3 regions of the Streptomyces sp. NPDC056987 genome follow, and region 3 is predicted to be linked to each of the others. Evidence: predicted binding sites of a transcription regulator. Region 3 holds the regulator's gene; each other region holds the start of a gene.
The links. Region 3 encodes HrcA, which represses chaperone genes, less so after heat shock. Its sites were predicted from a motif close to TTNGCACTCNGNNNNNCNGAGTGCNAA; they were not measured.
Positions count from the first base shown of each region.

Region 1: groL (chaperonin GroEL) is a predicted target of HrcA. The motif match lies at 1,914-1,940, and genes of this name have one in related genera.
Region 2: groES (co-chaperone GroES) is a predicted target of HrcA. The motif match lies at 2,556-2,582, and genes of this name have one in related genera.

Region 1 covers NZ_JBHURV010000002.1:388,089-392,183, forward strand. The annotation lists gene groL (chaperonin GroEL) at 124-1,749, opposite strand; gene ACFTZC_RS04060 (cold-shock protein) at 2,174-2,377, opposite strand; gene ACFTZC_RS04065 (MoaD/ThiS family protein) at 2,737-3,012, opposite strand; gene thrC (threonine synthase) at 3,106-4,095, opposite strand, start outside.
Region 2 covers NZ_JBHURV010000008.1:115,006-119,100, reverse strand. The annotation lists gene ACFTZC_RS12200 (SDR family oxidoreductase) at 1-211, shown strand, start outside; gene groL (chaperonin GroEL) at 373-1,998, opposite strand; gene groES (co-chaperone GroES) at 2,101-2,409, opposite strand; gene ACFTZC_RS12185 (hypothetical protein) at 2,663-3,145, opposite strand; gene ACFTZC_RS12180 (polysaccharide deacetylase family protein) at 3,142-4,095, opposite strand, start outside.
Region 3 covers NZ_JBHURV010000009.1:9,313-13,407, reverse strand. The annotation lists gene dnaJ (molecular chaperone DnaJ) at 1-970, opposite strand, end outside; gene hrcA (heat-inducible transcriptional repressor HrcA) at 971-1,987, opposite strand; gene ACFTZC_RS12805 (MBL fold metallo-hydrolase) at 2,187-2,963, shown strand; gene ACFTZC_RS12800 (DUF3097 domain-containing protein) at 2,997-3,851, shown strand; gene hemW (radical SAM family heme chaperone HemW) at 3,924-4,095, opposite strand, start outside.

The DNA of each region.
Region 1 (4,095 bases), on a different contig from region 3:
AAGCCCGAGGGCGGCACCCCTTCGGCCCGTTCGGGTCCAAGAGGTGCCGCCCTCGGTCAGGACGGTCGATCAACCGGTCGGCCGGCCCCGGACGCGGCGGGCGTCCGGGCGGCCTCGGGTGGATCAGAAGTCCATGTCACCGCCCGGCATGCCGCCGCCGGCCGGGGCCGCGCCGGCCTTCTCCGGCTTGTCGGCGATGACGGCCTCGGTGGTGAGGAACAGCGCGGCGATGGACGCCGCGTTCTGGAGCGCGGAGCGCGTGACCTTCGCCGGGTCGATGATGCCCTCGGCGATCATGTCGACGTACTCGCCGGTCGCGGCGTTCAGGCCGTGACCGACCGTCAGGTTACGGACCTTCTCCACGACGACGCCGCCCTCAAGACCACCGTTGACGGCGATCTGCTTGAGCGGAGCCTCCAGCGCGAGCTTGACGGCCTGCGCGCCGGTCGCCTCGTCGCCCGAGAGCTCAAGCTTCTCGAAGACCGAGGAAGCCTGGAGCAGAGCCACGCCACCACCGGCGACGATGCCCTCCTCGACGGCGGCCTTGGCGTTGCGCACCGCGTCCTCGATGCGGTGCTTGCGCTCCTTGAGCTCGACCTCGGTCGCGGCGCCGGCCTTGATGACGGCCACGCCGCCGGCCAGCTTCGCGAGGCGCTCCTGGAGCTTCTCGCGGTCGTAGTCCGAGTCGCTGTTCTCGATCTCGGCGCGGATCTGGCTGACGCGGCCCGCGACCTGGTCGCTGTCGCCGCCACCGTCGACGATGGTCGTCTCGTCCTTGGTGATGACGACGTTGCGGGCGCGGCCGAGCAGGTCGAGACCGGCGTTCTCCAGCTTGAGGCCGACCTCCTCGGAGATGACCGTGCCGCCGGTGAGGATGGCGATGTCGTTCAGCATCGCCTTGCGGCGGTCACCGAAGCCCGGGGCCTTGACGGCGACGGACTTGAAGGTGCCCTTGAGCTTGTTGACGACCAGGGTCGACAGGGCCTCGCCCTCGACGTCCTCGGCGATGATCAGCAGCGGCTTGCCGGACTGGATGACCTTCTCCAGCAGGGGAAGGAGGTCCTTCACGCTGCCGATCTTGGAGTTGGCGATCAGGATGTACGGGTCGTCGAGCGACGCCTCCATACGCTCCATGTCCGTGGCGAAGTACGCCGAGATGTAGCCCTTGTCGAAGCGCATGCCCTCGGTGAGCTCAAGCTCCAGACCGAAGGTCTGCGACTCCTCGACGGTGATGACGCCTTCCTTGCCGACCTTGTCCATCGCCTCGGCGATGAGCTCGCCGATCTGCGTGTCGGCGGCGGAGATGGAGGCCGTCGAAGCGATCTGCTCCTTGGTCTCCACGTCCTTGGCCTGCTCCAGCAGGGCGCCGGAGACGGCCTCGACGGCCTTCTCGATGCCGCGCTTGAGGGCCATCGGGTTGGCGCCGGCCGCCACGTTGCGCAGGCCCTCGCGGACGAGCGCCTGGGCGAGGACGGTCGCGGTGGTCGTACCGTCACCGGCGACGTCGTCCGTCTTCTTGGCGACTTCCTTGACCAGCTCGGCGCCGATCTTCTCGTACGGGTCCTCGAGCTCGATCTCCTTGGCGATGGAAACACCATCGTTGGTGATCGTGGGGGCGCCCCACTTCTTCTCGAGGACGACGTTGCGGCCCTTGGGACCAAGGGTGACCTTGACGGCGTCGGCGAGCTGGTTCATCCCGCGCTCGAGACCGCGCCGTGCCTCCTCGTCGAACGCGATGATCTTGGCCATGTGAAGTGGTCCTCCCGGACGGATGGGGTCTCCCCTGCTCGAACGCAGTTGAGAGCTTGGGGAAGGATTGCTCCGGACCGCGCTGGCGCCCGCGACGGACGGCCTGAGAGCCGCTGGTTCCTTGCCCCAACGACTCTTCGGGCCTCACCGACCCGGTCCTTAAGTTGTCACTCTCACTCGCAGAGTGCTAACGCCAATAATTAGCACTCGACCCATGAGAGTGCAAGCGCCTACAGGGGTCGTCGAGGGGTGGCGGCCGGTCGGCGGGTGGGCGCAAGCGCCTGAGGACTTCGCCCCCGGAGCCGAGGGGACACGCGTGAGGGGCCCGTATCCCGGTGCGGGATGCGGGCCCCTCATGCGTGAGTGGGTGCAGAGTGCGTACTGACCGCGTACGTGAGTGCGTCGGTGGCCGATCGCGCCGGGATCAGACGGCGAGCTTGACCATGTCCGCCTGCGGACCCTTCTGGCCCTGCGAGATCTCGAACTCCACTCGCTGACCTTCTTCAAGGGTGCGGTAACCGTCCATCTGGATCGCGCTGTAGTGGACGAATACATCCGCACCACCGTCGACCGCGATGAAGCCGTAGCCCTTCTCCGCGTTGAACCACTTGACGGTGCCCTGAGCCATGCCAACTCCCCTATTACTGGCCCTTGGACGGGGCCACACTTCGCGCCGGAACGCGTCGACCGCGGCTGAATGTATCTGCCCAACTGCCCTCTGCAACAGGTCAATCGGACGAGAAATCTGGGCATGGCCGAACACGCATAGTGCTGAATCCACTGCGTTCCGGGGCAAGTCGGGCCGGGCAAAGGGTACGTACACCACATACGGCGCCAGGACTTTGCCCTCATGTTGTCGCGTTCTCGCTCGCGTTGGGAGCGGGCGACGGCGGGGCGTTCCCTTACTCTACCGTGCTCAACCATGTAGAACGGTCCCCTCCGCTTCTGTCGCGGAGAGGACCGTTTCCCTTACGGAGCGCGGCGGCGTCAGCCTCCGGCGACCGCCGGGATGATGGAGATGCCCGCGCCCGCCGGGGTGGCGGTCTCCAGGCCCTGCTCGAAGCGGACGTCGTCGTCGTTCACGTACACGTTCACGAAGCGGCGCAGCTTGCCGTCGTCGTCCAGGACGCGCGCGGCGATGCCCGGGTGGCTCGTCTCCAGGGACTGGATGACCTCGGAGAGGTTCGCCCCCTCCGCGGGGACTTCGGCCTGGCCGGCGGTGTAGGTGCGGAGGATGGTGGGGATACGGACCTTGACGCTCATGATGGGACCTTTCTGCGAAGTCGGAGTCGGAGTGGGTGATCGGCCTGACGGAGGATCACCCGGTTCGTCAGCGGGGTCAGCTTGGCGGCGTGATCAGCTCGCGGCAAGACCGGCTTCGCGGAACGCGTCGAGGCTCGGGCGGATCGTCGCCGTCGGACCCGTGGTCGGCGCCACGGCGTCCAGCGTCTTGAGCCCGTCACCGGTGTTGAGGACGACCGTGGTGAGGGCCGGGTCGAGGACGCCGGCCTCGATGAGCTTCTTCGTCACGCCGACGGTCACGCCGCCCGCGGTCTCGGCGAAGATGCCCTCGGTGCGCGCCAGCAGCTTGATCGCGTCGACGATCTGCCCGTCGTTCACGTCCTCCACCGCGCCGCCGGTGCGCCGGGCGATGTCCAGGACGTACGGGCCGTCCGCCGGGTTGCCGATCGCCAGGGACTTGGCGATGGTGTCCGGCTTCTGCGGCCGTACGACGTCGTGCCCGGCCTTGAAGGCGGTGGAGACCGGCGAGCAGCCCTCGGCCTGGGCGCCGAAGATCTTGTAGGGGCGGTCCTCGACGAGCCCCAGCCTGATCAGCTCCTGGAGTCCCTTGTCGATCTTCGTGAGCTGCGATCCGGAGGCGATCGGGATGACGATCTGGTCCGGCAGCCGCCAGCCGAGCTGCTCGCAGATCTCGTACGCGAGGGTCTTGGAGCCCTCTCCGTAGTACGGCCGCAGGTTGACGTTGACGAAGCCCCAGCCCTCGCCCAGCGGGTCCCCGATGAGCTCGGAACAGAAGCGGTTGACGTCGTCGTAGTTGCCCTTGATGCCGACCAGGTCGCCGCCGTACACCGCGGCCATGACGACCTTGCCCTGCTCCAGGTCGTGCGGGATGAAGACGCAGGAGCGGAAACCGGCGCGGGCCGCCGCGGCGCCGACGGCGCCCGCGAGGTTGCCGGTGGAGGAGCAGGAGAGGGTGGTGAAGCCGAAGGCGCGCGCGGCCTCGACGGCGATGGCGACGACGCGGTCCTTGAAGGAGTGCGTCGGGTTGCCGGAGTCGTCCTTGATGTGGAGCGAGCCGGTGATCCCCAGCTCACGGGCGAGGTT
Region 2 (4,095 bases), on a different contig from region 3:
GGCCGGGATGGGCACGGACAACATCCCGGGGTGGATGTGGCTGGACGCGGACAAGCTGGTGGCGGCCGCGCTGGCGGATCTGGCGCGTGGGAAGACCGTGTCCGTACCGGATCCGCGCTACAAGGCGCTGATGGGCGCGGCGAAGCTGGCCCCGCGCGGGCTGCTCGGCGGGATCACGTCGAAGGCGGGGCGCAAGTACGGTCCGCAGTGACATGGCACCACGGCGACAGCCGGGCCCGGCACCCCTCCAGGGGGTACCGGGCCCGGCTGCTTGTCACCTCGGGTCCGTTCTCACCGCGGCCCGCGCCCGGGGAATCCCCGCGACGGGCGACCGCCTCCGCGGAAGCGGCGGCGGTCAGGCCGCGGAGGACGTCAGTGGCTGTGGCCGTGGCCGCCGTGGCCCGCCTCGGCCTCTTCCTCGGCCGGCTTCTCGACGACCAGGGTCTCGGTCGTGAGCAGCAGCGCGGCGATGGACGCGGCGTTCTCCAGGGCGGAGCGCGTGACCTTGACCGGGTCGATGACGCCGGCCTTCACCAGGTCGACGTACTCGCCGGTGGAGGCGTTGAAGCCGTGGCCCTTGTCCAGGTCCGCCACCTTCGAGGTGATGACGTAGCCCTCAAGGCCGGCGTTCTCGGCGATCCAGCGCAGCGGCTCGACGACGGCGCGGCGGACGACCGCGACACCGGTGGCCTCGTCGCCCTCCTTGCCGAGGTTGCCCTCCAGCACCTTGGCGGCGTGCACCAGAGCGGAGCCACCACCGGAGACGATGCCCTCCTCGACCGCGGCGCGGGTCGCGGAGATGGCGTCCTCCAGACGGTGCTTCTTCTCCTTCAGCTCCACCTCGGTGGCAGCGCCGACGCGGATCACGCACACGCCGCCGGCCAGCTTCGCGAGGCGCTCCTGGAGCTTCTCGCGGTCCCAGTCGGAGTCCGTGGTCTCGATCTCGGCCTTGATCTGGTTGACGCGGCCGGTGATCTCGTCGGCGGCACCCGCACCGTCGACGATGGTCGTGTCGTCCTTGGTGACGGTGACGCGGCGGGCGGAGCCCAGCACGTCCAGGCCGGCCTGGTCGAGCTTGAGGCCGACCTCCTCGGCGATGACGGTCGCACCGGTGAGGGTGGCGATGTCGCCGAGCATGGCCTTGCGGCGGTCACCGAAGCCGGGGGCCTTGACCGCGACGGCGTTGAACGTGCCGCGAATCTTGTTGACGACGAGAGTGGAGAGCGCCTCGCCCTCGACATCCTCGGCGATGATCAGCAGCGGCTTGGAGCTGCCGCCCTGGATGACCTTCTCCAGCAGCGGGAGCAGGTCCTGGATCGAACCGATCTTGCCCTGGTGGATCAGGATGTACGGGTCGTCGAGGACGGCCTCCATACGCTCCTGGTCGGTCACCATGTACGGGGACAGGTAGCCCTTGTCGAAGGCCATGCCCTCGGTGAAGTCCAGCTCCAGACCGAAGGTGTTGGACTCCTCGACGGTGATGACACCGTCCTTGCCGACCTTGTCCATCGCCTCGGCGATGAGCTCGCCGACCTGCTCGTCCTGCGCGGAGAGCGCGGCGACGGCGGCGATGTCGGACTTGTCGTCGATCGGGCGGGCGGTCGCGAGCAGCTCGTCGGAGACGGCCTTGACCGCGGCGTCGATGCCCTTCTTCAGGGAGGCCGGGGAAGCGCCCGCGGCGACGTTGCGCAGACCCTCGCGGACCAGCGCCTGCGCCAGCACGGTGGCGGTGGTGGTGCCGTCACCCGCGATGTCGTTGGTCTTGGTCGCCACCTCCTTCACGAGCTGGGCGCCGAGGTTCTCGTACGGGTCGTCGAGCTCGACCTCGCGGGCGATCGTGACGCCGTCGTTGGTGATGGTGGGGGCGCCGAACTTCTTGTCGATGACGACGTTGCGGCCCTTGGGGCCGATCGTCACCTTCACCGTGTCGGCAAGCTTGTTGACGCCGCGCTCAAGGGCGCGACGGGCGTCCTCGTCGAACTTCAGGATCTTCGCCATGGGAGCTTCTCTGTCCTCTCAAATGAGCTGCGCCCCTGTCCACCCGGCATTCGCAGGGGGGCCAGGGGCGCAGCTCAAAAGCAAAAGTAAATCTTCGGTGAGTTACTTCTCGATGATCGCGAGCACGTCGCGAGCCGAGAGGACGAGGTACTCCTCGCCGCTGTACTTCACCTCGGTGCCGCCGTACTTGCTGTACAGAACGACATCGCCGACGGAAACGTCGAGCGGGAGCCGCTCGCCGTTCTCGAAACGGCCCGGGCCCACGGCCAGGACGACGCCCTCCTGGGGCTTCTCCTTGGCGGTGTCCGGGATAACCAGGCCAGAGGCCGTGGTCTGCTCGGCGTCGAGCGGCTGGACCACAATGCGGTCCTCGAGCGGCTTGATGGCAACCTTGGTGCTGGCGGTCGTCACGATCCGACCTCCCCCTTCGGAGATCTCACGGGGTTAACTGTCTGAGGGTGGCGACCAGATGGACCCGTCGTCGCGGGTGCCGGATCCGTCAGTCGCGCTTTGGCACTCTCCAGTGGGGAGTGCCAGGCCTGAGACTATGACCGCGATTAGCACTCGGTCAAGCGGAGTGCCAATACGGATGGTCGCGGCGTGAACTCCCGAGAGGGAAACGCGAGCGGAGAGGGCATGGTTCCGGACGCGAGTTCGGGCACGGTCAGGGCGTGTCGGGCGTGTCGGGTGCGTCGGCTGCGCCGGGGGCGCGCGGTGCGCGGGTCGGTGTGCCGGGTACGCCACCGGCCGCCCCACGGGCCGGGCGCGCCGGCCCCCGGCACGTCGCGGTCCGCTTCCCCGTCCGCTTTCCCGTCCACTTCCCCGTCCGCCCCGGCGGCGCGGACCGCCCGCAGCTCCGGCGTACGACGACGGCCCGCGAGACGGGCTCCGGAACCGCCACCCGCGGAATACCGGGGACACCGGTGATTCCAGGGACACCGGAGAATCCAGGGGCGCCGGCGACACCAGGGACCCCGGGGCCCCGCGAGACTCCCGCGATCGACGGGGCCTGCCACGCCCGCGGGCCGACCCGCTGCGCCGCCTTGCGCCCGAGCCGTTCGATGGGGTCCACCGACTGCGCGCAGCCGGCGGTGAGGAGCGCACCGGCCGCCAGCACTCCGGCCAGCAGCCGGTGCCCGGGGCTCATACGTAGTCTTCCAGCCTGGCCACGGCGTACCCCTTGTCCGTGATCACCTTCATCACGTGCCGGATCATGTCGGGCATGGTGCCCTTCCAGTCCTCGCGGCCGCGGAAGTGGGTGAGGACGATGTCGCCGGGGTGCAGGTCCCGGTCCCACTCGCGCCACTCCATGTGGTCGGGGTACGCCTCGGCCGTCCACAGCGGCACGGCCCGCACCCCGCAGGTCTTGGCGGCGCGCAGCGTGTCGTGGTTGTAGTTGCCGTACGGCGGCCGGAAGAGCGTGGGGCGTTTCCCGTACCGCTTGCCCAGCTTGTCCTGCTGATCGCAGATCTCCGTGCGCTGCTCCTCGTAGGAGAGCCCGGGCAGGTAGGGGTGGTTGAGCGTGTGGTTCTGGATGGTGACCCCGCGGTCCTGCATCTGCTGGAAGTAGCCGTAGTTGTCGTTGATGACGTAGTCGCTGAGGAAGGCGGTGTACGGGATCTTCAGCTCGGTCATCATCCGCAGCAGCTCGGGGTCCTTCTCCGAACCGTCGTCCATCGTCAGGAAGACGACCCGGTCCTTGACCGGAACGGTGGTGAAGACGGGCGGCAGGTTCTCGCCCTCCGCCTCTTCCTCGATCTCGAAGCCCTTGCGGTTGGTGATCTCCGGCTTGACGGCGGGCGCGGGGGGCGCGGCCAGGGGCGTACCGGCGAGTCCCCACTTCTTCGCCGCGATGGCGCGCGCGGCCTGTGTACGGCGCGTCTGCTCGGCGTACGAGAGCGTCCCCGCACCGCCCTCCTGCTGCCCGCCGGGCGCGCCGGAGGCCGCCCGGCCGCGCTCGCCCTGCTCACCGTATTCGCCCTGCCCACCATGCTCGCGGTGCTCGCCGTGTTCACCGGGCCGGTCGTGCCCGGCGGAGGCGGAGTGCCCCGGGTCACCGGTCCCGGCGGCGCAACCCGAGCCGACCGCGGCGACGAG
Region 3 (4,095 bases):
GATCGCCCCTGCCACCGCCGCGGAGGTGCGTGATGCCGCGGCCGTGCAGCGGGATCGACTGGCCGGACTGCGTGCCGGGCCGTACGTCGATCTCCTCCACGCCGTCCAGCGTCTCCAGCGGGCACTTCGTGCCCAGCGCCGCCGCCGTCATCGGGATCGTCACCGTGCAGTGCAGATCGTCGCCGCGCCGCTGGAACGTCGCGTGCGGGACCTCGTGGATCTCCACGTACAGGTCACCGGCGGGGCCGCCGCCCGGGCCGACCTCGCCCTCGCCCGCGAGCTGGATCCGGGTGCCGTTGTCGACGCCCGCGGGGATCTTGACCGTGAGCGTACGGCGGGAGCGGATCCGGCCGTCACCCGCGCACTCGGGGCAGGGCGTCGGCACGACCGTACCGAAGCCCTGGCACTGCGGGCAGGGCCGCGAGGTCATGACCTGGCCCAGGAAGGAGCGGGTGACCTGCGAGACCTCGCCTCGGCCGCGGCACATGTCGCAGGTCTGGGCGGAGGTGCCGGGCGCGGCGCCCTCGCCCGAGCAGGTCGTGCAGACGATCGCCGTGTCGACCTGGATGTCCTTGGTCGTGCCGAAGGCCGCCTCGTTGAGGTCGATCTCCAGCCGGATCATCGCGTCCTGGCCGCGCCGCGTCCGCGAGCGCGGGCCGCGCTGCGACGCCGTACCGAAGAACGCGTCCATGATGTCCGAGAAGTTGCCGAAGCCGCCGGCCCCGAACCCTCCCGCGCCGCCGCCCCCGTTGGAGGACAGCGGGTCGCCGCCGAGGTCGTAGACCTGCTTCTTCTGCGGGTCCGACAACACCTCGTACGCGGCGTTGATCTCCTTGAAGCGCTCTTGCGTCTTCGGATCGGGATTGACATCCGGATGCAGCTCGCGCGCGAGTCTGCGGAATGCCTTCTTGATCTCGTCCTGAGATGCGTCGCGGCGTACGCCGAGTACGGCGTAGTAGTCCGTGGCCACTTACGACTCCGCCAGGATCTGTCCGACGTAACGTGCCACTGCGCGTACCGCTCCCATCGTTCCGGGGTAGTCCATGCGGGTCGGTCCGACCACGCCGAGTTTGGCGACTGCCTCGTCGCCCGAACCGTAGCCGACCGCGACGACGGACGTGGAGTTGAGGCCCTCATGGGCGTTCTCGTGCCCGATACGTACGGTCATGCCGGGGTCCGCGGCCTCGCCGAGCAGCTTGAGGAGCACCACATGCTCCTCCAGCGCCTCCAGCACCGGCCGGATGGTCAGGGGAAAGTCGTGTCCGAAGCGGGTGATGTTGGCGGTTCCGCCGATCATCAGCCGCTCCTCCGTCTCCTCGACCAGGGTTTCCAGCAGGGTCGCGAGGACCGCCGACACGGTCCCCCGGTCCTCCTGCTCGAAGGAGTCGGGCAGGTCCTGCACGAGCTGCGGGACGTCCGTGAAGCGGCGTCCGACGATCCGGCTGTTGAGCCGGGCCCGCAGGTCGGCGAGAGAGGTCTCGCCGAACGGCGCGGGGCAGTCGACCAGGCGCTGCTCGACCCGTCCGGTGTCGGTGATCAGGACGAGCATCAGCCGGGCGGGCGCGAGCGCCAGCAGCTCCACGTGCCGCACCGTCGAACGGGTCAGCGAGGGGTACTGGACGACGGCCACCTGCCGGGTGAGCTGCGCGAGCAGCCGCACCGTACGGCCCACGACGTCGTCGAGGTCCACGGCGCCGTCCAGCAGGTTCTGGATGGCGCGGCGCTCCGGCAGGGACAGGGGCTTGACCCCGGCCAGCCGGTCGACGAAGAGGCGGTAGCCCTTGTCGGTCGGGATGCGCCCGGCGCTGGTGTGCGGCTGGGCGATGAAGCCCTCGTCCTCCAGCACCGCCATGTCGTTGCGCACGGTCGCCGGGGAGACACCCAGTTTGTGCCGCTCGGTGAGTGCCTTGGAGCCGACGGGCTCCTCGGTGCCGACGTAGTCCTGGACGATCGCGCGCAACACCTCAAGTCTGCGTTCGCTGAGCATGGCGCACACCTCCCGATGTCGTCCGTCGTCCTTCGCCCGCCGCGGCGCTCATTGGCACTCGTTCCTGCGGAGTGCCAGCGCTCCCGGTTCAGTGTACGGCCGTAAGGCGTACCCCGAGCAAGAGCGGCCGACCAGGCTACCCGGCGGATCCCCGCGGATCGCGGCGCCGGATGTCAGTGCTCTCCCGTAGCGTCCCGGTATGGACGTCCGTTGGGAAGAGTACGGGTGGGAGCGGCTGGCCCCCGGAGTGGGCCGCAGACGCCTTCCGGGGTGGGACGCGACCGTCGGTCTGGTGGCCGGGGAGCGGGGCGCGCTGCTCTACGACACGGGGTCGACGCTGCGGGAGGGCGCCGAACTCCGGGCGCAGACGCGGGCGCTGCTCGGCGGCCGGCGCGTGACGCATGTCGCATTCAGCCATCCGCATTTCGATCATGTGCTCGGGGCGGCGGCGTTCTCGGGGGTGGCGGTCTACGGGGCGGTGGGGGCGGCGGAGCTGCTGTCCGGGGGCGGCGCGGGCGGCCCCGCCGGGAGCCTTTACGAGGAGGCGGTACGGGAGGGTGTCGCGGAGGCGGAGGCGGCCGAGGCGGTGGACCTGCTGGTACGGCCGGGGCACGCGGTGTGCGGGGAGCTGACGCTGGACCTGGGCGGCGGGCGGCGGGTGCTGCTGGCGAACGTCGGCCCGGGGCACACCGCGCACGACCTGGCGCTGCTGGTGCCGGGGGCGGGCGGGGAGCCTCCCGGCGCCCCGGCGGTGGTCTTCTGCGGGGACCTGGTGGAGGAGTCGGGCGAGCCCCAGGCGGGCCCCGACGCGGTCCCGGCGCGCTGGCCCGCCGCCCTGGACCGGCTGCTGGCGCTGGGCGGCGGGGACGGGGCGGTGTACGTACCGGGGCACGGTGCGGTGGTGGACGCGGCGTTCGTACGCGCGCAACGGGACACGCTGGCGGCGCGGTTCGGCGGGCCGGGGCCGCCCGCGTAGCCCGGCGGGCGACCCCCGCATATCGTCGTGCGCATGCGCAGCTACAGCCCCGATCTGACGCCCCCGTGGAAGAAGTCCACGCCCGCGCCGGAGGTCCCCGCCGAACCCGATCTGGTGGTCGAGGAGGTGACGACGGGCTTCTGCGGCGCGGTGATCCGCTGCGAGAAGACCGCCGAGGGGCCGACGGTCACGCTGGAGGACCGGTTCGGCAAGCACCGGGTCTTCCCGATGGTGGCGCGCGGCTTCCTGCTGGAGGGCCGGCCGGTCACGCTGGTCCGCCCCCGGCCGGGCGGCCCGGGCGGGGGCGCCGCGCGGCCGGCCGCCCCGGCCCGTACGGCCTCGGGCTCGGTCGCGGTGCCGGGCGCCCGCGCGCGGGTGGCCAGGGCGGGCCGGATCTATGTGGAGGGGCGGCACGACGCGGAGCTGGTGGAGAAGGTCTGGGGCGACGATCTGCGCATCGAGGGCGTGGTCGTGGAGTACCTGGGCGGTATCGACGATCTCCCGGCGGTGGTGGCGGAGTTCGGCCCGGCGCCGGACGCGCGGCTCGGCGTGCTGGTCGACCATCTTGTGCCCGGCTCGAAGGAGTCCCGTATCGCGGCGGCGGCGGGCGGCGCGGACGTCGCGGACGTCTTGGTGCTGGGCCACCCGTACATCGACGTCTGGGAGGCGGTGAAGCCGTCCTCGGTGGGCATCCGGGCCTGGCCGAAGGTGCCGCGGGGCGAGGACTGGAAGACGGGCGTGTGCGAGGCGCTGGGCTGGCCCGCGAACACGGGGGCGGCGTGGCAGGCGATCCTGTCCCGCGTGCACTCCTACCGGGACCTGGAGCCGGCGCTGCTGGGCCGGGTGGAGGAGCTGATCGACTTCGTCACGGTCGGCGGCTCGGCCTGAGCGGGCGCGCGGTCGGCGGCGCGGCCTGAGCGGCCGCGCCCGCGATCCGCCGCGGTTCACCCTGGCGGGTGATCAGTCCACCAGGTCCCTGACGACGGCGTCCGCCAAGAGGCGGCCCTTCAGCGTCAGCACCGCGCGACCCGTCTCGTACGGCTCCCGCGCGAGCAGTCCTTCGGACAGGGCGCGGGTGGCGGCGGTCAGACCGGCCGGGCGGAGGAGGGACAGGGGGCAGCCGTCGGCCAGG